3 regions of the Sideroxydans lithotrophicus ES-1 genome follow, and region 1 is predicted to be linked to each of the others. Evidence: riboswitches for the same ligand, from Rfam matches in the RefSeq annotation. Region 1 holds a riboswitch; each other region holds the start of a gene.
The links. Region 1 has a riboswitch for cyclic di-GMP ahead of SLIT_RS15115 (ankyrin repeat domain-containing protein). Riboswitches for the same ligand answer to the same signal wherever they lie in the genome.
Positions count from the first base shown of each region.

Region 2: another riboswitch for cyclic di-GMP. It lies ahead of SLIT_RS07830 (bacteriohemerythrin); the one in region 1 lies ahead of SLIT_RS15115 (ankyrin repeat domain-containing protein).
Region 3: another riboswitch for cyclic di-GMP. It lies ahead of SLIT_RS15320 (adenylate/guanylate cyclase domain-containing protein); the one in region 1 lies ahead of SLIT_RS15115 (ankyrin repeat domain-containing protein).

Region 1 covers NC_013959.1:1,138,313-1,147,045, reverse strand. The annotation lists gene gcvA (transcriptional regulator GcvA) at 1-97, shown strand, start outside; gene SLIT_RS05810 (M14 family zinc carboxypeptidase) at 265-1,275, shown strand; gene SLIT_RS05805 (alpha/beta fold hydrolase) at 1,272-2,054, shown strand; gene SLIT_RS15115 (ankyrin repeat domain-containing protein) at 2,125-2,823, opposite strand; cyclic di-GMP riboswitch class I at 3,002-3,086, opposite strand; gene SLIT_RS16260 (hypothetical protein) at 3,349-3,471, opposite strand; gene SLIT_RS05795 (response regulator) at 3,736-4,263, shown strand; gene SLIT_RS05790 (hypothetical protein) at 4,445-5,827, shown strand; gene SLIT_RS05785 (type 2 periplasmic-binding domain-containing protein) at 5,841-6,281, shown strand; gene SLIT_RS05780 (response regulator) at 6,292-8,733, shown strand, end outside.
Region 2 covers NC_013959.1:1,568,986-1,577,718, forward strand. The annotation lists gene SLIT_RS07795 (diguanylate cyclase) at 1-644, shown strand, start outside; gene SLIT_RS07800 (HDOD domain-containing protein) at 647-1,513, opposite strand; gene SLIT_RS07805 (hypothetical protein) at 1,774-2,442, opposite strand; gene SLIT_RS07810 (DUF4124 domain-containing protein) at 2,758-3,195, opposite strand; gene SLIT_RS07815 (hypothetical protein) at 3,234-3,605, opposite strand; gene SLIT_RS07820 (sulfite exporter TauE/SafE family protein) at 3,826-4,593, opposite strand; gene SLIT_RS15200 (hypothetical protein) at 4,615-5,952, opposite strand; gene SLIT_RS07830 (bacteriohemerythrin) at 6,165-6,668, opposite strand; cyclic di-GMP riboswitch class I at 6,799-6,879, opposite strand; gene SLIT_RS07835 (hypothetical protein) at 7,073-7,624, opposite strand; gene SLIT_RS07840 (peroxiredoxin) at 7,750-8,298, opposite strand; gene SLIT_RS07850 (hypothetical protein) at 8,549-8,733, opposite strand, start outside.
Region 3 covers NC_013959.1:2,224,170-2,229,630, reverse strand. The annotation lists gene SLIT_RS10990 (RNA methyltransferase) at 1-1,096, opposite strand, end outside; gene SLIT_RS15320 (adenylate/guanylate cyclase domain-containing protein) at 1,268-2,644, opposite strand; cyclic di-GMP riboswitch class I at 2,748-2,837, opposite strand; gene SLIT_RS10980 (S24 family peptidase) at 3,043-3,435, shown strand; gene SLIT_RS10975 (putative signal transducing protein) at 3,464-3,793, opposite strand; gene SLIT_RS10970 (PAS domain S-box protein) at 3,956-5,374, opposite strand.

The DNA.
Region 1 (8,733 bases):
TCAACTGGTGATGCCCAGGAACAAGAGCATGTTGAACAAGGTGGCCGCTTTCAGGGCATGGCTGTTTGAACAGGCAGCCGATCCGGCAGCATGCTGAATATGCCGGAATCGACTGGCGATCTCGGAAAAAGTTCGATTTCTCTGCAGTCATCCATTGCAAGCAGAATGAACAGATGCAGAATGCATGATCGACAATGGCGGTATTATCCGAAACGTGACCATTACCCATTGCACTTACATTACCAGGCATAGACCCGAACTCCCATGTCCACCTTGCCCGAACTGAGAGAGTTAGAACGAATCCTGGAACTTGGAAAAGATCGTCTCGAAGCGCATATCGAATGCGAAGTCAGTGCCGGAAATAAATGTTTCCCCGTCTACCGGCTGACCTTGGGCAACCCCGATCCAAAGTTGCCTGCGATTGGATTCTTCGGTGGCGTCCATGGCCTGGAACGTATCGGCACGCAGGTGTTGTTGTACTTCCTGCGCAGTTTGCTCACTCGCCTGGAGTGGGACAGCAGCATGCACCATCTGCTGCAGGACGTGCGCCTGGTATTCATGCCCCTGATCAACCCTGGCGGGATGTGGCAATCGACACGCAGCACCCCCCGGGGGGTGGATCTGATGCGCAATGCGCCGGTGGAGGCAACAGGCGGAGTTCCCTTCCTGCTAGGCGGTCACCGCATCAGCCCGCACCTGCCCTGGTATCGCGGTGCTGCAGGTGCCGAGATGGAAAGCGAGAATCTGGCGTTGTGCCGTACCGTGCAAGAGGAATTGCTGCCCCGTCCTTTCAGCATCGCCGTGGACTGCCACTCCGGCTTCGGGGCGCGCGATCGCATCTGGTTTCCGCATGCGCATAGCGTGCATCCTATCGATCACCTGGCCGACATCCTCAGGCTGGAGGAACTGTTTCAGCAGACCCATCCCAACACCAGATACCTGTTCGAGCCGCAGAGCGTGCAATACCGCACGCACGGTGACATATGGGACTATCTTTACCTGCAGTCGCAAAACGACAGAAACAGGACTTTTTTGCCGCTGACGCTGGAAATGGGTTCCTGGCTGTGGGTGAAGAAGAACCCTCTCCAACTCTTCTCTCGTCACGGCATATTCAACCCATCCGTGGAGCATCGGCTGCACCGGGTATTGCGCAGGCATGCCGTCTGGCTGGACTTTCTGATGCGCGCTGCCGGCGGCTACGACAATTGGCTGGTCAAAGGCCCCACCCGGCTTCGCATGCAGGAGCGTGCAGTGATGCGCTGGTACAGACGATGACGACCTGGGTTCTTTTGCGGGGCTTGATGCGCGAAACGCGCCACTGGGGCGAGTTCCCCATGCTGTTTCAGGATGCAGTAGGTGCACGCAACATCGTCACCCTGGATTTCCCCGGCAATGGCAGCCTGCATGCACACACCAGCCTCAACAGCGTGGCAGAGATGGCGCACCATTGCCGCGCGCAACTCAAGCAACTCGGGTATGCGCCACCTTACCGCGTGCTCGCCCTTTCCTTGGGCGCAATGGTGGCAGTGGAGTGGTGCAGGCTTTATCCGGATGAATTGGAAAGGCTGGTATTGATCAACACCAGCCTGGCACCGAACAACCCCTTCTACCACAGGCTGCGCCCGGCCAATTATCCGGCTTTGTCGAGTTATCTGATGCTTGGCTCTGCCGCTCGGCGAGAGCGACTGATACTGCGCCTGACCAGCACACAGAATCGCTCCGCACAACAGCGCACGGAATTGCTGGAACAGTGGACAGGATATGCGCGGGAATGTCCCGTCACGCGTGCGAACATCTTGCGCCAGTTGCGGGCCGCCGCCTCATATCGTGCCGCACCGGCGGCTCCTGCCGCCCCTGTGTTGCTGCTTGCGGCGCAGCGAGACCGGTTGGTCAATGTGAAATGCTCGCTCACTCTGGCGAAACAATGGGACTGCACCGTCAAACTGCACCCGACAGCGGGTCATGATATACCGCTGGATGACGGCTACTGGGTGGCTCAGCAAGTCAAGGAATGGGTGAAGGAAACGGACGACATCGACAAACAGGCAAGATAAGCTGTTCGTGATCCAACAAGAAAATGCACAAAATGCCAGGCAATGAAGGCCTGCATCAGACCTCGATCAGTCAAGCCCCTCGCCAAATCTCGGCATCGGTACGCCTGTTTTCAACATCGCCAGTCGCAAATGCTGGTCTGCTCGCACTATAAAGAATCTCTTCGGTCTGGATGAATTTCATCTTCGACTGCGCCACCTCCAACGGGGTCTTGCCTGTTGCATCCTTCATGCGGAAATCCGCGCCGTGTCCGACCAGTAAACGCACGATGTTCGGGTATCCCTTCTCGGCAGCCAGATGCAAAGGAGTCGTGCCATTCAGGGTGAAGTTGACGCTTTCATCCTTTTCCAACAGGCATTGAAGCGTAGCCTGGTCTCCTTTTGCGATCGCTGCCATCATGGTTTGACGCATATCGGCGATCTCTGAAGCAAGTGCCGTCTGGTCTGTAGGCAACAATTTGGCCACGCGGTTCAGCAGCGTAAGCGCAACCAGGATGCCTAGCGATACCAGCAACGCCGTCTGGCTGATACCCAACGCTGCAGCCAGCCCTTCGGGAAGATTCGCGCCGATAGCCAGAATGGAGATCGTCAACAACAGCAGTATCTGCAGATATCGGAACATAGCCACGACAATCAGGGCAGTCAGTGCGGCCAGCAATGCTTTTCTGTCAACCACATTCCCCAGCAAAGAATCCGGCAGGTTGGCAAGGAAACTCATTACTGAAGCCGCCAGCAATATCAGCACTTCACTTGATTTGAACTGTACTTTCACAATGACCTCCCTCTATCGATGATCAATTGCCTGCATATTCCGCACTATAGTCAGTTGAAATGGCCTATTCCGCGAGGCTGCTCGGTCGTCCGGGATGGCTTGGGGAGGCGCACTGGAACCTGCTGTTCCATCATATTGACGCTCCATGAAGCAACATCGCTGGAGCAATCAGAAAGGATTTGGCGGCCCCGCTATCAAAGGTTTTTTGCCTTAGACCGGAAACTTTGCGTCGCTGCTTTTCAACAGGTTTGCCTTTATCAATACCGACATGCCAGAAGCATTGCAAATCGGGCGGCCACATTTACATAAAATCCCGGTTATTGCAAGAAGGCCCCTTCGTACAGGCTCGGTTTTTCCAGCACGTTGGACTATATTCAGGAAAAAACATGCCTGAAGAGCCGCCCAGGAAAACTTGAGAACCCCTTCATGCAGAAATTCATTCATGCGATCGAAACAGTTTGCTCCGCAAATAAAAAGAGGCGGCTCTCACCGCCTCCATGTAACCCCGTTTTCATAGTTCACATATCAGGAAAAACTAACCACGCTGGCGATGCTGGCAATAGCCGTAGCCGCTGCTGCTAGCCAGCCCAAAACCGTCCTGAACGTTGTATCTTCCCGTTTGGTATTGTTGCTGTCTTGATAGGTCATTTTGAATCTCCTTTATATCTTCGTCAGTAATTTGACGCTACGAATTGCCCTGAAAGACCAGGACGACTCTCAGACTGGAGACTCCGGAATTAATTCTACCGTTCATCATTTTTTGCGTTGCCGTTGGTCCGGCTTGTTCGAGATGCCATCATTAACGGCATTGTATTTTTACCCGTTAACGCCGAGAATGTCCTTGAATCCTGGCCCAACGATATTGCCTGCCTGAGGTTTTGATCGAGATCATAATTTAATAAGGAGATCATTATGGACAATATAGAAGAGTCTGGCGCACAGCCTACTGTGCTAGTACGTCCCACCATATTGGTGGTAGATGATGCAGTCGAGAATCTGATGATCATGGAGTCGATTTTGGCGAAGGAATATTCGCTGAAAATGTTTAATCAGGCCAAAGATGCTCTCGATTACGCATATACCAATCCTCCCGACCTGGTTTTGCTCGATGTCATGATGCCCGATATTGACGGGTTCGAAGCATGTCGCCGACTCAAAGCGAAACCGGAGCTTGCGGATGTCCCTGTTATTTTCATCACCTCGAAGAATGAGGACGAATATGAAGAGATGGGGTTTTCGGTCGGCGCCTCGGATTTCATTCACAAACCCATTAACGCCCCGATAGTGATTGCGCGCGTTAAAACGCATCTGAAAATCAAGTTCGTGATGGATTACCTGAGGAAAGAAAATGCCCGCTTGCAAGGCAGCGCAAAACAGTCATCTTCCGAACTGGTTGAAATCATGAAGATGCTATGGGGCAGCCCGTTCATTAAATTCTGACAGGATGTCAGGCGGAGCAGGCCAGTGAAGTTGCAATCCCGAATAATGAAGTGTCTTTACAGCTCAACTGGCCTGATAGTGTCGACGACTGGAGGTTCATAAGGTAGCAAAGGTCTGATCCGGACATTTCATTTCCACCGTCGCGCGACACAGGCAAGCCGGATCTTTCGACATATTGTCTATGCATAATTTGCCGGGCACGCGCAAACTCCGGGGACATATTGCGAACCGCAATGAATATTCCGATGATTTGAGCATATTGAACAAGTTTCATATATCCAAAGATCCGGCTTGGCCGAACCCTGCATGTGAGGTTATTAAAACTGACTTGAGCAATCAAACACGGTTTTTTGATATCAAGGTGACCCTTATGCCAAAAAAATATTGCCTCGCAATCCTTCTCATGATTGCTGCAGGAACTTCCGTTGCAGAAGCTGCCCCGAAAGATAAACCGACAAGTGCGATTGAAAATGGCGGGACAAACCAGGCCTCCGCTCCTGCCACTAATACATTATCAGACCAGCCGATGTTCAAGTTCGGCGGATTCGGGACATTAGGCCTTTCTCATTCCAGCCTCAACCTGGGAGACTATATTCTGGATAGCACCATGCCCAAAGGGACGGGGCGCAGCAGCGAGTGGTCGTCCAGCAATAACAGCAAAATCGCTGCGCATCTGAATGCCAGCTTTACGCCCAGTGTATCGGCTGTTCTTCAGGTCATATCGGAATATCACGCCGATGGCACTTACCGGCCGGAAGTGGAATGGCTGAACGTAAAATACTCTTTCAACCCGAACACCTACGTGCGCGCCGGACGAATAGCCTTGCCGACTTTCATGAATTCCGAAAATCGCGACGTGGGCTACAGCTATACCTGGGTATATCCACCAGTTGATCTTTATCATCAGCAATCCATACCGAGCAGCGATGGCATTGATGCCATGTACCGCTTTGAGATCGGGGAAGCGAGCAATTCCATCAAGGCAATCTTCGGGAGAAATACGTTAGAAAGACCGACCAGCATCACCACTTCGAAGGATATGTGGGGCATATTCGACAATCTTGAATATGACGAGGCAACGTTTCATCTCGGCTATCAGGAGCGCCTGTCATCCACCCAGTCGGCAACAGCCCTCCCCGGGGTGTGGAACAAGAACAAGGATTTATCGGTTGGCGCAAGTTACGATCCGGGCAACTGGTTCGCCATGTCGGAGTGGATGCAGCGCCGCTCGACATACAAGGTCGGTGCAATGTATGTCAGCGCCGGTTATCGCATCAACAAATTCACGCCGTATTTGATACACAGCCAGAATAGCCGCGGCTCCTTTTTGCAGTCATCCCCTCCGCCAACCGCGACATTGTTGTTATTGTCAGATAGATCGCAGAGCACGAACAGTCTGGGAACACGCTGGGATTTCATGAGAAACTACGACCTCAAGGTGCAGTATGATCGTATAACGCTCAGCGACAGCTCGAACGGCTACCTTATAAACGTGCCGGCAAACATAACCCTCTACGGAACGACATTTCATGTAATTTCTGCAGTCGTCGACTTTGTGTTCTAGTGCCGAAAAGAACGTGAGATCACCAATCATGATCCGCAACAGCTTGATGTCTGCCCTGCTTCTTGCAATATCCACATTTGCCGCGAGCGCATATGCCGACGTGGTTGTCATCGTGTCATCCAGAAGCCATATCAAGAACCTGACCGCCGAACAGACCACCAAGATTTTCCTTGGCAAGATCGGCACCTTTCCGAATGGCCAGACTGCCATTCCCATCGACCAGCCTGAAGGCAGCGCAATCCGGGATGAGTTCTACACCAAGGTCGTCCACAAGAGCCCGGCCCAACTCACAGCCTACTGGGCAAAGATCATTTTCACGGGCGATGGCCACCCACCCAAACGATTGGCTGGCAATGCCACCGTCAGAAAAGCCATAGCAGGCAATCCCAACGCCATCGGCTATATCGACAGGAGCGCTGTGAATCGCAGCGTCAGGATCGTTCTCAAACCTTAAGGCGCCCACCGTGAAATTGAGCAAATTCAGCAACTATCCATTGAAACTCAAATTGCTGCTGGTGCCAGCGGTTGCCACATTCAGTTTTGTCGCCTACCTGATCTACTCTTCGCTGGTTCTGTCTGGTGGGAATGCGCTGCTCAAAGAGATACGCGACGCTCAGTTCCCGACGCTCTATGCCGCGGGGGAAAACCTGAAAAGTTTCGACGGCGTGGTGGAATCGCTAAATGCGGCAGCCGCAACCGGTGAAGTGGATTATCTGGAGGGCGCCAAGGCCAAGTCGTCTGAAATTTTGAACCGATATGACTCGATGGAACGGATGGATCCGACCCATACGAACGAAATCGAAAAGTTGAAATCGGACTTCAATACCTTCTATATCCTGGCTTTCAATGTGGCCCAGAGAATGATGGCCAAAAAGAACCCACCCAGTCAGCAGGAAATAAACGAGTTGCGCGAATTGCGCAATGCTTATTCGTTATCCGCCGTGTCCTACAGGGATGCCGCGGAAAAAGAATTCCAGGAAACCATACACAAGGCGATCCGAAGATCAGATAGGGCACAGGGTTCAGGCGCCATCATCGGTTCTGTCATGCTTTTCGTCATTGCGATACTGACTTTACTGGTCAACCGCGGCATCGTAGTACTGGAAAGGGTAGTGGAGAACCGCAACAAGATGCTGTTATTGGTCAACAGCGAACTCGAGCAGGAGATTCAAAAACTGAAATCGGCCGAGGAGGCAAGAAGCCATGCCGAAGCAGCCAGCCATATCAAGGATGAATTTCTCGCCAACATGAGTCATGAGCTGCGCACACCGATGAATGCGGTCATAGGATTGAGCCATCTTTGTTTGCAAACCGAATTGTCCGATAAGCAGCAAGACTATCTGCAGAAGATCCATAGTTCGGCCAAATCTCTTCTGGGGATCCTGAACGATATTCTGGATGTTTCAAAGATCGAGGCTGGCAAGATGGAGCTGGATCGCATCGCCTTCGAGCTGGATGAGGTATTGGGCAACCTTTCCACTATCTTGTGGGCCAAATCTCATGAAAAGAATCTCGAGCTCCTTCTGGAGACCGCACCGGACGTTCCTTCCGTGCTGGTCGGCGATCCGCTCCGGTTAGGTCAAGTACTGATCAATCTGGCGGGAAACGCGGTGAAGTTCACCGCAAAGGGCGAGGTTGTAGTCAGTATCGACCTTGAAAAGGAAGAAGGTGACCAGGTCGTTCTGCGATTTGCGGTAAAAGACACGGGGATAGGAATGTCGCAGAGCGAGATCGACAAACTTTTCCGCCCGTTCACACAAGCCGATACCAGCATCACACGCAAATTCGGCGGAACCGGACTGGGCCTGACCATCAGCAAGCGCCTGATCGAAATGATGGGAGGAAAGATCTGGGTTGAAAGCACTCCAGGTTCAGGCTCGAAATTCATCTTCACCGCCAATTTCCTCAAGGCAAAAGGTCGTGAAAATGCTCCGCGAACCGAGTTCGCCGGGTTTGACGGCATGCGTGTTCTCGCGGTTGATGACAGCGAGAACAGCCTGAGCATATTGAAAAACTATCTCGAATCGTTCTCATTCGATGTCAGCGTTGCCAGCAATGGACGGAGTGCATTAAGCACAGTGCGCAAGGCGAATAAGGATGGCAAGCCATTCAGCCTGGCCATCCTCGACTGGAAGATGCCGGAAATGGACGGGCTGGAATTAGCCAGGGAATTGCACGCGATGACCGAAGCGGAGAACAAGCCGAAAATATTGCTGATTGCCGGCTATGGTCAGAATGGCACCCCGGCGCTCAGGAATAACAAAGTGGTGGATGGCGTGCTGGAAAAGCCATTCAATCAGAATAAATTGTTCGATGCGATCTCCAGGATTTCCGGCCCGGATCAATCGGCGACCGGAAAGTTCAGGATTACCGGCGCGCAATTCAATCCGCTACTCGTTTCCCAGGTTCGCGGAGCACATTTACTGCTTGTGGAGGACAACGAAATCAACCAGCAAGTCGCGCAGGAATTGCTTGAGGGATTCGGAATCAAGGTTGCGGTTGCCGAGAATGGGGAGGAAGCGATTGCACGCCTGAACGAAGAACAGTTCGACGGAGTGTTGATGGACATGCAGATGCCGGTGATGGATGGGATATCCGCCACCCGCGAAATCCGCAAGAACCCGAAGTTTGCCACTCTGCCGATCATCGCCCTGACCGCCAACGTATATGTCAGCGAGCAAAATGCTTTTCTGGCAGCAGGAATGAACGACCATATCGGCAAGCCTCTCGATCCGGACCGGCTGGTGGCCACGCTTGCCAAATGGCTGCGCCCTGCCCGGAAAGCTGAAACTGTCCAACCTCCACCCGTAGCCGCAATTTCTGCGCCAGAAGCCTTACCTGATTTGCCTGGTGTCAAAGTGGCTACTAGCGTACGTCGCATAGGAGGAAACGTTGCCCTGTATTAT
Region 2 (8,733 bases), 430 kb from region 1:
CGCTTGCGGTATGGGGCAAGATCCCGTTCCGTCCGTACACCTTCCACGCTGCCGAATTCGGGCTGGTGATCGAGGCGACGTTGCTGGCCCTGGGATTGTCCAACTGGATGCGCGAGAACCGCGATGCGCTGTATGAGGCCGAACAGGTGGCACGGCTGGATGCGCTGACGCATCTGAACAACCGGCGCGCGTTCATGGAGCTCGCCCTGCCCTATGCCAGCACCGCCGGACGCCACGAGCGCCCGATGAGCCTGGTCATGATGGATATCGACCACTTCAAGTCCATCAACGACCAGTACGGCCACCAGACCGGCGACCTGGTGCTGACCGCAGTCGCCGATCTGCTGAAGAATTTTTCCCGCACCAGCGATATCGTGGCGCGCTGGGGCGGCGAGGAGTTCATCCTGTTGCTGCCGGAGACCGGCTTGAAGCAGGCCATCAACCATGCGGAAAGGTTGCGCCAGGCCATCGCGGAGTTTCGCATACCGGTGGGCGAGACGAGCATCTCGCTGACCGCGAGTTTCGGCATCGCAGCGCATGTCGCCAATCTATCGTTCGACAAGATGATCGAGCAGGCAGATGTGCAGCTCTATGAGGCGAAACGAAGCGGACGCAACAAGGTCTGTTGCAGTTCCGCAGTTTGAGTCTAGTGCCGGTATTGCCGCATCTCGCCCAGGATATCCAATGCCGCTTCATGGAATTCGGCGGGCTCCATGCCGATGTGGTTCAAGGCATGGGCGTGGGTAGGCAATTGCCCCAGCGCGCTTTCTTTTTCCAGTCCCATGAAGACGCTGGCCATATGCTCTGCCAGGATCAGCACGGCGATGAAGTTGCGCACCGCGGTGGAGATTTGATGCGACAGGTCAGTGAAGATGCTCATGTCGTGATGATTCAGGATGGTCTGGCAGACATGCGCAGGCAATCCCCAATTGCGCGCGAGCATGTTGCCGACGACGGCGTGATTTGTGCCAAGCCTGGATTCTTCCTCACGATGGGTGTTTTCCCAATCGCTTTCATGCAGGGTCTCATCGAATGAGTGTTCCGGAAAGCGCTGCATCAATACCGGGATCCCGCTATCGTGGAACAGGCCGATGGTATAGGCATCCTCGATCGAGATGCCGGGCAGCGTCTTCGCCAGCATCGAGGCTGCCTCGGCGGTGCAGCTGGATTTGTCCCAGAACTTTTCCAGAAAAGCCTTGGCAGCCGGATCTTTCATACTGACACTATTGCGCAGGAACAGCGTGTTCACCGCCAGCATGACTTTCTTCAAACCGAGCACAGAGACGGCCTGAGGGATGGAGCTGATGTTGCTGTTGCGCCGGAAGGCCGGGGAATTGGCCAGCTTCAGCACGGCTGCAGAGAGTCCCGCGTCGTTGCCAACCAGTCTGGATATGTGATTGAAATCCGGTTCTTCTTTGCGCGCTTCCGACATGATGTCCAGCATGATCGCCGGACAGGCCGGTAGCTGGATGCTACCGAGTATCTTTTCAGCGTTCACTGCGTTTCCGTGCATTTGTCAGTCCCGTTCTATAAAAGCGCAGCACTTTATCAGATATTTATGACGTAAATAAAACGCCCTGACCAACAGGGCGTCTCATCGATATCGCAATCAAATGCAGCAGAAGATTTTGCGGCAGACACTAGGAAAATAAAAACGGAGAAGGCATTCGCCCTCCCCGTTCTGTTAAATAGTCAAAGGAACCTGGTGCGGAATATCTTCCTGCCGGTTTCCCTTATCTTGCATCAGCAAGCTTGCCGATCTTTGCAGCTGAATTATTTTTGTGCCTGTTTGATGCTGTTTGAATCAGCAGGCTCTTTTTCTTTGCCGTCATTTTCCCACCACGACTGTGCCCTGTTTCTATCGAATGGCGGTAGCAATTCTGTTTGAATATCTGCGGCTTCTAGTGAAGCGAATGTCGACTTGAATTCGGGAACGTCTTCTTTTGATGCATCGACTACTGTTATGTCGAATGTGCTGCCAGACACGCCAGCTGCTGCCTGATCTATTAATGGAATCACCGAGCCGGCCCTGAACTCGTTGCCGACTCGCGGTCGCATCAGCGCATTCACTCTCCCCACATAAGCAATGGTCTTGGGTGGAACATTTATTTCCATCAGGAGAGGTACTTGGAAGAAGCCATTAAATGGGAAAGCATTAGCATTGCCGAAAACTGTCTTCATTTCATACTTTCCCGGTTCCAGCGCAAACCTTAACAGGAATTTGTTATGAACCTTTGAAGAAATTGTGCCTGAATCACCGTCCACCTGGAAAACTTGTCTTTCCAACTTGCCTTGCCCATCTTTCCTGGTGAAGTCGACCCATAAAGGATGCGGGACGTATCGACTGGGAGTTGGTCTTGCAAGGTCGAGGGTCATCAAGATGACCGATTTAGAACTCACATCTACATTTTTTGTCTGCTTGTTGACCGCCATCGGTGCCATGTTGGCACATCCGACCAAAAATAAGACCGCTATCCATGCAAATCTCCGCATCGTGTTTTCCCTTTTGTAGAATTATTTAACTTATAGTCACCTTGATCGAATGCACGATCAGTTGGATTTGAATCGCAGCCTTTTTTCAAACTGCGCAGGTCTTACGATCCAGTACGACGAAGAGTAGCAGCTATGTCCCTACCGACATATATGCCAAAAGATATAGACCTTCGCATAGTACGCGAGGCGAAAATAGTGGCTGAAACGGCTTGGCGATTTGAAGTTGGCTGCTTGTATTGAGGATGTTTCAGGAAAACTCGTTGCTTAGTTGCACAAGGCAGGCTGTGCAACTTCAGTGCAGTGCTGGTATCCCTCTTCCCTGATTCCACCAGTGGCATTCCGGTATGGGGCGAAGCATTCCTGGCTTTCCCGGTATTTCTTCATTTCTTGCTCGCACTTGCTTAGTTTACTTGTATCGTCCTGCTCGTTTTTTTGGGGAGGCGATGATTCGACAGGCTTGTCGTCCTGTTTTCTCAGCTCCCTGTTCCTGCCGTCGGCTTCTTCGGGTTTCCCGGGCGGTACCATCGAGTTGTCGATCAGCTTCACGCTTTCGGCCTGCTTTCTTTTTGCCTCGGCTGCCGAGTTGCCGTAATGGGTTTGGCCGTTCTCATCTTTCCATTTATACATATCGCCGCCATATGCAGCGGCAGAGCCGAAGAAAATGGAGAGCATCACAATGGCTTTGTTCAACATGGAATTCATGGGTAGCCTCCGGAATATTTTCATTCGTCTGAGTGTGATCATTGATCCACGGTGCTGGTGATCTTGTTGAGCTCTATCGTCGATAGTTGTTCGATGTTCAGGTACTGGTCGGTTACGTCCGTCTCTGCAGCGATCGCATTCTCGTTGCACCAGCGGCGCCATGCGTCCTTGCCGAGACGCGAGTTGCCCGGCAAGCCGATCAGACGATAATTGCTGCCGCTGCGTGTGATGGCAGTCATGGATTCACGGTCGAAGTCCTTGATCGGGCTGGACGCGCGGCCTAAACCGTTCTTTGCGTCATGCCCCCAGACATGGCGGCTGCGAGTGCCATCCGGCAGTTCGATCTCCATCACTCGCCACCGGCGCAGTGCGATCTCCCGGGAATCGTTCGGAACTTGCTTGTTCGGCATCGCTCTCCCCACTCCATGAATCCATGAGGGCAGGTTCGTAAGACACTTTCCCCTGCTCTCCCTGTCCCGCATCGCGTACTTCTGCGGTGCGAAGATTAGCAGCAAAGACCCTTCCAGACTATATGCCAAAAAAGATGCGCCTTTTGTTTCTGTGTAGCCCTGATTTGGCTGACGCCTTCGAAATTAGTATCGGCCTGCAAGCCAGTAAATACGGCGATCTTCAGGCAGCGACCATGTCGTAGGAAAGCTTGAGTATCAGCATGGCCAGCAACCACAGGAACAATAGCCGCACGAACCCGGCACCCCGTTTCATGGCGACCCAGGTGCCGGTGTACGCGCCCAGCATATTGAAGATGGCGATGGGGATGGCGATCTTGTACAGCACGTTGCCGGAGGGAATGAAGAACAGCAGCGCTGCCAGGTTGGTGGTGATGTTGACGAATTTGGCCGATACCGAGGCTTGCAGGAAGTCGAAGGAAAAGTAGCGCACGAACAGGAAAATGAGGAAGCTGCCGGTGCCCGGGCCGAACAGGCCGTCATAGAAACCGATGCCGCCGCCGATCAGCACGGACAGGATGCGTTCGCGCGTGCCGAAATGCAGGACATGCCGGATGGTGCCGAAGTCTTTTTTGTGGAAGATGTAGAAGGCCATGGCAACGACCAGCACCAGCACGATGGGGCGCAACCAGTGTTGCGGCACGAACGATACTGCGGCCGCACCGAAGAACGACATAACGAAGGCGCTGATGGCGGCAGGCAGCACCAGGCGCCAGGGGACGGTCATCTGCCCGAAATAAGAACGCGCGGCGACACTGGTGCCGCAGATCGAGGCGAGCTTGTTGGTGCCGAATATGGTTGCAGGCGGCGAGTTGGGAAAGGCATTGATCAGCGCCGGAATCTGGATGAGGCCGCCACCGCCGACGACTGCATCGACCATGCCGGCGCTATACGCAAACAGACATAGTATCGCGATATCCAGCATGGTCATGGCACCAGTTGCCGCTGTGCTTTAAGCCGGGCTGACTTCCTCGTCCGGGAAAGGCCAGACCGGCTCGGGGGGAGCGAGCGCGGCTTTTCTGGCTTCTGCCTCGGCTTTTTTCAGCGCAGCCGCGGCCTTGCGTGCTGCGGCTTCTTCCTGCTTGATGCGTTTTGCCTCGGCAGCAGCTGACTTGCGTGCTTCGGTTTCTGCTTTCTTCGCGGCGGCCAGTTCCTGTGCGGCTAGCCTGGCTTGTTCCGCGGCCAGTTTTCTTGCGACTGCAGCCTCTTGTGCGGCGATCCTTTTGGCTTCGGCTTCTGCCTTCTTGATCAGTGCTGCCTCCAGCGCGGCCTGTTTCCTGGCTTCCGCTTCAGCTTTTTTCTCGGCAGCTGCCTGCTGCGCGGCGAGCTTGCGCGTTTCGGCTTCGGCTTTCTTGAGTGCTGCCGCTTCCTGGGCTGCTTGCTTCATAGCCTCCGCTTCGGCCTTTTTCGCAGCGGCAGCCTGTTGCGCAGCCAGTTTGCGAGCTTCGGCCTCTGCCTTCCTGGCCTCTGCCTCTGCTTTTTTAAACGCCGCGGCTTCTGCGGCTGCCTGCTGCGCGGCCAGTTTCCTGGCTTCGGCTTCAGCTTTCTTTGTGGCGGCAGCTTCCGCTGCTGCTGTTTTCTTTGCTTCGGCTTCTGCTTTTTTTGCTGCCGCAGCTTGTTGCGCAACGAGTTTGCGCGCTTCGGCCTCTGCCTTCTTGGCTTTTGCTTGTGCCTTTTTCAACGCGGCAGCTTCTGCGGCTGCCTGCTTCCTGGCTTCAGCCGCAGCCTTTTTGGCCGCTGCTGCCTGCTGTGCGGCAAGTTTTTTGGCTTCTGCTTCGGCTTTCTTCAGGGCGGCAGCTTCTTCGGCAGCTCTTTTCTTTGCTTCGGCTGCAGCTTGTTTCAAGGCGGCCGCTTCTTCTGCGGCTTTTTTCTTGGCTTCTGCTTGGGCGATTTTGGCTGCAGCCGCTTCCTGTGCACGCTGTCTTGCCTGTTCCTTTGCCAACTCTTTGGCAGCGGCAGCTTCCTGTGCTGCGAGGATCTTGGCGACCCTGGCTGCTTCAGCATCTGCGCGTGCTTGTTCGCCAGCATCCTTGGCAGCGCGCATTTCCTGTTCGGCTATAGCCTGGTTTGCAACAGCTTCCTCATATGCGGCGCGTGCCTGACTGGCTGATTCTTCCTTTTGGGTGGCGATGAGCTGTTTGGCTTCCAGTATCTGTCTGGCTTCTGCCGCTGCCAGATTGGCTGCAAGCATGGATTTGTTGGCGAAGTTCAGAGTCTTTTCTGCCGCCGCCGAGTTCCTGGCTGTGCGAATCTCATCGGGCGTCAATTTAATTTTCTTCACCTCTGACATCTGAAATCTCCCTCGATCAAGTGGTATGAACTACATCCCGGCAAAGATACAGAACGAACGTTCTGGTGTCAATTTGGATTTCGATTTTTGCCGCCAGATGCTAGAACGCGGTGAGAACATGCCGAGAGAAGCTGGTATCAAAAGAAAGCGGGGAAGACTTTCGCCTTCCCCGCCCTGCAGTTTGCAAAGACTGTGCAGCCTTTCAGTTCAGGTCAGGCCGTCTTCCATAGTTCCCACCATTTTTTGGAGTTCGACATGAGCGCGAACTCGGCGGTGGCTTCGCGCTCCCATGCGGCGACAGAGAAACCGGATTGCTGCAAGGCTGCGCTGTATTTTGTGTCCACGCCCTGGATATGCTCCTTGAGCCAGGTCTTGAGGAAACTGAGCATCTCGAAATAGATCGGTTTGTCTTCGAGCATGTGTTTCCTGGCTAGGTCGTCGAGCTGGGCCAGCAGCTTTTTGTGTTCTGCCATGTGGGGTTCGAGGTCTTTGTATTTCGCCTGGCGCATCAGGCGCTCTTCCAGTGCGAAGTGTGTCTGCGTGTAGCTGACCAGCGCGTCCAGTATGCCGGCGATGGCTTTTTCTCCTTCGCGTTTGGATACGGCGACGAACAGCCGGTTGAGGATGTTGACCAGTTCCAGATGTTGATCGTCGATGGTTTTGATGTTGACGCTGTACTCCGGAGACCACTTAAAGAAGACTTCTTCGTTCGACATAAACACCCCTTGTTGATTGATATCCATTCTTCCAAGCAATACGCCATCCTGGCGGCATGCATGGAGATCCATGCTTCAGCGGTTGAAAGGGAAATATGCAAAGGGAGAGGGATGCCGGATGGAGATCCGATATCGCAGTCCCGCTGCCATAGCTTCCCTTAGGCCGGAGACTTTGCGTCCATACTTTTCAGCATGTTTGCCAAGTTGAAGAAATATTACAGCCATACCCATACAGGGTCAATTGCAATTGAACTGTAGGGCATTGGATCGATCGGCAGGGATTCGGATATGCGTGCAGGCTGCAAAGTCAATGATTACGGGCATCTTGGGTGTGTTTGGCATGCCCGGATCGATCGCTGCATCCGTGCGCTGGCGTACAGAGGATCAATCCGTTTCAAGTTGGATCACTTCTCCCGCTCGCCGCCAGCTTGTTCTGCTGCGCTGAAAAGATAGGGTTCTACCTTGGATGCTTCATTGCGTCGTTGCGCCGCAGCAAGAATTTTTTGCGCTTGAGCAACCGCCTGCGCGTCCTCTTTTTTGGTTGCGGATATGACCCACTGACCCAGGAAATATCCGCCGACTGCGCCGCCTACCGCACCAAAAAGACCAAATCCCCATTGCCCGACGACCATCGGGCCCACGTAGGCCGCGATCGCCAAAGGCCACGGTTGCTGTTTTGATTTATCGGTTGCCCTGGCTAGTTCTTCGGTTGCCGAGGCGACTGCGAGTTCGCATTGCTGCAGGTAAAGCTGGTCCAGTTCGCCAGTGGTGGTGATCAGTCGTTTCCTGAGTTCGAGATCGTCCACAGAGTAATAGGCATCCCTGAATTTATCCGGCGAACCACTTGTTCGCGCATGCTTCACTTCTTCAGTGATGTTCGCTTTTTTTTCGAGCACCCCGATCAACGCGCTCAGCTCCTTGATCTTCCGTTTTACCTCTTCTTCTCCCTCTCCCATTTGAAGCTCCTTTTAATTCTGTGACTGGATGCAGTGGCGTGCTTGTTCATCGGCACCGTTCGTGCATGCAATCTTACAGCAATGGGTATGGGTTTGCCTCGGACGATGCGTGATATCCGGTTATGTCATGGTCGATCGGGTTTGTACCCTGCATTCCATCTGCGCAGGGCTTCAAGTGTGCTTGCGACATGCTTGCCCGGTTGCAAATCTGTATAGGTATAGATGATCTTGCTGTCCGGTGCGATCACGTATGATATCCGGTTGGCATATTCAGGCTTTGCGGCAAGTATCGCATCGTAGGATTTCATGATGCTCTGGTCTGCGTCTGCAGCTACCGGGAATTTGCTGCGGCATTCGCTGACCGAGAATTTGTTCAATTTCTCGATATCGTCATGAGATACGCCGATCACAGTCGCGCCCAGGGCCTTGTATCGTTCTATGGCATCGGCGAAATCGTGTGCTTCGATGATGCAGCCCGGCGTAAAGGCGGCAGGATAAAAATACAGGACTACCGGGCCCTTCTTCAGCTCATCCGCAAGCGAATATGTGAATACTTTGCCGCCCAATGAGGCCTGAGTGACAAAGTTGGGCGCAGCTGCACCGACATTCAATGCCGGATATGCAGGCATTGAAACAGCCAAAACCAGGACCACGACTGCGAAATATCTTCCCATCACAGACTTCCTTCATGCCTTCTTGTAGTGTAAGGCAGAATCCGCGCCATTCATTGCCGCTTTCAGCGACTCATACTTTTCCCGTATTTCGTGCATCTTCGGGGATGTCGGAGGCTGGTTTACCTCCGACCTTACTCTGCTGAGCGGGGTGTTATCCGCAACACGCCGGTATATGTGAGGTGCAACGTATGCAGTGGGACTGATCGACATGATGCCTCCATAGCTATTGCTTTGATGCAACTGCATGACTCTAGGTTTGCAGTTTAGATCTTGATTGTTCCATCAACGACTCCACCAATTCGTCGAAACCATCCAAATGACTCGGAAAACTTAGCTTCTTCCTGTCATCAAAAGTTATGACGGCGACCCGCTCACCCTTGGCAGGCCAAACATTGATTGCCGCTATTTCGGAAACAAGGTATTGGTCATGCTTGT
Region 3 (5,461 bases), 1.1 Mb from region 1:
ATGCATAAGCCATGGCCGCGATGCGTTCGCCCGAGGGGCGGCGATAGGTGAGGCCGTCGACTTCATTGAAGGGGATGAAATTCATGATCGCGTACTTGCCCTTGAGCAGCTGGACTATGCGCGCAAGCTCGGCGTCGCTGTCGTTCACGCCCTCGATCAGCGTCCACTGGTATTGCACCGGATAACCGGTGGCACGCGCATATATCTCGGCACGTTCCACCAGCTCTTCCACGGGAATGCGCGGTGCCTGCGGCAGCAGCCTGGTTCGTAGCACCTCATCGGTGGTGTGCAGCGAAAGCGCGAGTGCCGGTTTCACCGCAGCAATTGAAGATTGCCTTTCACGGTTGCCCCCTCTCCCGCAAGCGGGATGACCAGCGACTTGGCCATTGTTTTCTGATGGCCTAGTCGAATGGTCAGTAGTTCCACCAGAGGGTTGGGGTGAGGGCTTGTGAGTCAGTCCTTCCATCAGACGCTCGAACACGCGCAGATCGCCCACCGTCGAAAGCACCAGGTTCTTGTGCCCGATGTTCCCTTGCGTGCCCAGCAGCTCGATCGCCTCCAGCACGTTGTCGAGATTGTGTGCAGGCTCGCCCATGCCCATGAACACCACCTTGCTCACCGCGCGGCGTTTGCGTGCCAGCACCACTTGCGCGACGATCTCGGCGCTGCCGAGCTGGCGCAGCAAACCGTCGCGGCCGCTCATGCAGAACACACAGCCCACGGCACATCCCACCTGCGTCGAAACGCACAGCCCGCCGCGCGGCAGCAGCACGCTTTCCACCATTTGGCCGTCGTGCAGCTCGATCAGCAAGCGCGCTACTTTCTCATTATCAGAATGCCGATTCAGTTCCCTCTCCCCCTGGGAGAGGGGTAGGGTGAGGGTGTCCGGGTGTTCGCTCTTCAGCCGGGCCAGCCCATCCAGTTCCGCTTCGATGCCCGGCAACTCATTGCGCAATGCGAGCGGAAAGAACGTCTCGGCCGGGCTGCCCTTCCTGTCGTACGAGCACACCTGGCTCCAGCCGCGCAGCAGACGGTCTTCGTGGCACGGCTTGGCACCGAGATCGTACAGGCGTTGGCGGAGATGGGAGATGCGCATGGGAGAGCGAAAAGCGTGTATCAAAGATGGTATGCAAATAACGACCGGGGATCCGTGAACATTTTAACCCAGGTAATGGAACTGCCCTACATGGTGCAGCTATGGCAAAGAAAAAACCCGGCAATGCCGGGCTTTCTCGTCAGGGCTATCCGGGCAGGGCACGTGATTCGCTTAGCTGACTGTTCCTGCAAGGTCTATCCTGCGTGAGAACTGGATGCTTTGCTCCATGGTGGAAGTTTCCTCGGTGCTCGCTTTCAGTTTGCGCAATGTCTCATCGCCTATCCGGTTCGACAGCGAACCTTCCGGTTCCCAGAGCAACTGGAACACCGCCAGCGCATCCTGCTTGCCGCGGAATGATGCGCGGGTGATGGGAATCACCTTGCCATCGAATTCTTCAGGCAGGACATCGATGACATCCTGCGTGGTCAAGGTCTGTTGTGCCCTGGTGATCGATGCGACGCGTGCAGCGACGTTCACGGTGTCGCCGAACACGTCGTTGGCCTTGAGGATGACATCGCCGAAATGCAGACCGATGCGGACCGCGATGGGAAGCTCGCCGCCGGGCTTTTCCGTGTCGATCGCAAGATGCATGGCGCGGGCAGCCTTGGCCGCCAGCATGACATTCGGGAATGTGCACATGATCTCGTCGCCGATCGTCTTGATCAGGGTGCCCTTGTGCTTGGCGACCTCCTGTTTCAGCAGGTTCAGCGTGCTCGTGATCATGTTCAGCGCCGCTTCGTTCCCCATCTGGTCATACAAGGCAGTGCTGCCGCAGATGTCGGCGAACAGGACCGCCATCTTCCTTGTCTGCTGGGCCGAATAGACAGCGCGATTCTGGATGGCCATGTTCTGGGTATCGGCGTAATGCAGGATCTTGGCGATGCGCGCGAACCTGAGTTTCAAGGCCACGTCGATGGGCGACAGACCGAGGTGGTTCTTGATCCTGAGTTTTGCACCGTGGATCAGCAACAGCAGCACGACATCCACATTGCCTTTCTCGATGGCAAGGAAGATCGGGATCTGCCCGTCCTGGCTGAAATTGACCTCCACATCGGAGATCAGCAATTGATGCAAAGCGGCAAAATCGCCGTTCGAGATGGCGGCGAGGACCGACGCCCGGGATTCGAGGGTATCGCGCAGGTGGCTGACCGCCATTTGCACTCCCGTTGCTTCGGCTCCCGGCAATCCAGCGTAGCTTTGTTCGGCAACCGCCTTGCGTAGTGCCTTCTGCCGGTCATACAGCTTGTACAGCAAGGCAATCACCACCAGCACACCCGAGGCTATGATGAACGCGGTACGGCTGATGCCGAACTGGGTAGCCAGCTGGTCGGGCAGGTTCGCGCCGATGGCCAATACCGAGACCGTGAGGAACAGCATCAGCCTGAGGTAGCGGAACAGGGCAATGAAGATCGTCACCGCCAGTGCGGCCAGCAACAGGTTGCGATCGATCACGTTCCCAAACACGCTTTCGGGAAGGTTGGCGCCGAACGCCATCAGCGAAACGATGACCAGAAGCCAGACGTCGCGACTCTTGAAATTTGCTTGCATGAAACCCTCCTGTATCCGCTCGCTCTATCGGACAGGAGAGACACAAGGTTTTCGGCTGGACTGAGCTAAGGTACTAACGGGAACCACTCCAAGGGCGGTGGCTACCGGCAATCCCGCTGTCATAGGGCTTTGCAGACCCCTTAGACCGGAAACTTTGCGTCCCTACCTTTCAATAGGTTTGCTATTAGTTTACTGCTGGAGGTCATTATCATCCGGTTTCTTCCGAAAAGGCAAGCAAGTTAAAGGGATATTACAGTTCTGCAATAATTGCCCGCCGGCTACCGCAAAGACAGCAGTGCAGCCGCCCGGGCAACGCATGACTAGCCCCTGCTGTGAGTGTGTTCATCCGCTACAGGTTTGGCGCTATCATCCGACCCTTGAATTCGGGAGCTCTGCTCATGCATACGCGCAAGCCAATCAACATCCCCGTCGTTGCCGCCTCGCAGGAAGACGCCATGAACGACAGCGCCTGTTCCGGCAAGGAGATCGTCGCACTGATGGTGCTGGGCGACAGCATGGCGCCGGAGTTCACCGAGGGAGAGATACTGGTCATCGAGATGGGCGCGCCGGTATCGGATGGCTCGTTCGTGGTCGGCGAGGCAAACGAGGAATTCATCTTCCGCCAGCTCAGGCGCGGCGACCATGGCGGCTGGCAGCTGCATGCGCTCAACCCGGCTTATCCCGATATCGCCATCGCCGGACTGGATACGATCAAGGGCGTGGTCACCCACAAGAAGAAGCCCGGCTCGCGCAAGTCGGTCAAATACTACGACACGCAAACGGCCCACTGACCCGGCATCCGTTCGCCATGCGGCACCCTCAGGCGGCGAACACCTTCAGCAACCAATACATCAGCGCCGCCCCCACAAATACCCCGGCAACGAAGATGCGCAGTGAGATAGAGGCGCTCGTTTCCGGTTTGGCCGTTTCCTCCGCTGGTTGTATCGCTTCCCACTCGCGGATTATCCGCATCGCCTCGGCGCGATCAGCCTCTGCGACCAGCACGCGCACAAAGCCCATCGCCGCAAGCTCGCCGATGCCGCCCTGCAGATACTCCCCTTCGATACGTCCCGAGATGCCGTGCTGTTCGAGCAGGTTCAGGACCATGTGGGCATCCAGCCCGGAGGAAGCTTCAAATACGCTTTGCATATGGGCACCTTAAAAGATCCAAGTTTCTCGGCAGTTGCAGGGCGCGCCTGCACACTCTACTCGACTAGACTGCAGTAGCCGTCATTCCGGCGAAGGCCGAAATCCAGTGTATACAATCAACTGGACACCGGCCTTCGCCGGTGTGACGACTTATTCGGTGCTTCATTGATTATTCCTGCCAGCACGCCGTTCGACGGGCGCATTGAACTTTGCAATATTGTCCTCGGCCAGTTTGATTGCGGAGATGTCATGCACGATGGCCAGGAATCTCTCGCCATCACCCTCCGACTTGATCAGTTGCAGGTTCACCTCCACCGGATAGTTGCTGCCATCCGCGCGCACCTGGATGGTCTGGTAAGTGATCGACTCCTGCTCGCCGCGGCGCAACTGTTCGAGCCTCACGCCAAACGATTCGATGCCCGATTGCGGATGCAGGGCAAGGATGCTCTTCTGTTGCAGTTGCTCCAGGGCATAGCCCAGGTCATCCAGCGCCCGGTCGTTTGCGTAGGTGATCTGCAAGGTACCGGTATCGAACATGAAGATCTCGTTCGGGCTGCGTACGCGCAGGGCATGTTCGTAGTGGTGGCGCAGTTCCTCGCGGCGCTTTTCCTCAGACCAGGCCCGGCGGTGTTGCCGCAGGCCATAAAAAGCGAACGCACACGCCAGCACCAGCGCCATCAGGAAGTAGGGCGCATGCATATCGTGCCACCATGCCGCCTTGATCTCCGTCACCGGCATTTCGACATACAGCGTGAGCGGATAGTGCTGCAGGCGGCGCAGCACCAGCAGACCCGTGGTCTTGCCGTTGTCGCGTATCTCCACCTGCCCTTGTTGCGGATGGTCGTTCGCGCGCAGGTACTCGGCCATCGCACCCGTCACCGGCTTGCCATAGGTCTTGTCCAGGCTGGCTGCATCCGGCTCGGGATAGCGGCTCACCAGATACCCATCGTCGCGCACCAGACCCAGCGCGGTGATGCGGGGGGTGATGGCGTCCATCCAGTAGCGTTGCATCATGTCCACCGGCAGGTTGGCGCTGATGATGTAGGCCAGCTTGCCTGCCTTGTCGGTGATGGCATAGCGTGCCGAGACGACCCAGCTCCTGTCTATATTCCCCGTCACCGGGCGACCAACCGCAAAGGGCGAACCTTGTTGCAACTCGTCGCGTATCTGCTTGAACACAGGCTCATGGGCGAGCGTGGGCAGGTCCGGCCGGTTAGGCGTTTCCCCGGTCAGCAATATCTGCCCATCGCCGCGGATCAGCATCACGTTCTCCAGCTCCGTGTGCAGACCCTGAAACCGGCTCACCAGCGCAAACGCACGGTCAAGGTCAGCCTTCTTGCCGGTGACGACCAGATCCGCGCCCAGGTTCTGCATGCCGATCTGCAACTGGGTGAAATAGATATCGATGGAGTTCCCGCTCAGCGCGGCGATCGTCGCCAACTGGCTGGCCTGCTCGGATTTGGCCACGCGCCAGGACTGCGCGACAAGCAAGGCGGCGTAAGCCAGCAGCGCAACCACCAGCAACGTTGCCGAATATTTCAGAAACCGCCCGGGGCGATGTTCATTGCTGGTGTTTGGCATTTGTGTCCCTTATGCAGTGACAAGTAGCGGAGATGCTGAATGCGCCATGAGTCGGAGTCAAGGGAAAAGAGGCTGGCTCAGGTTTTG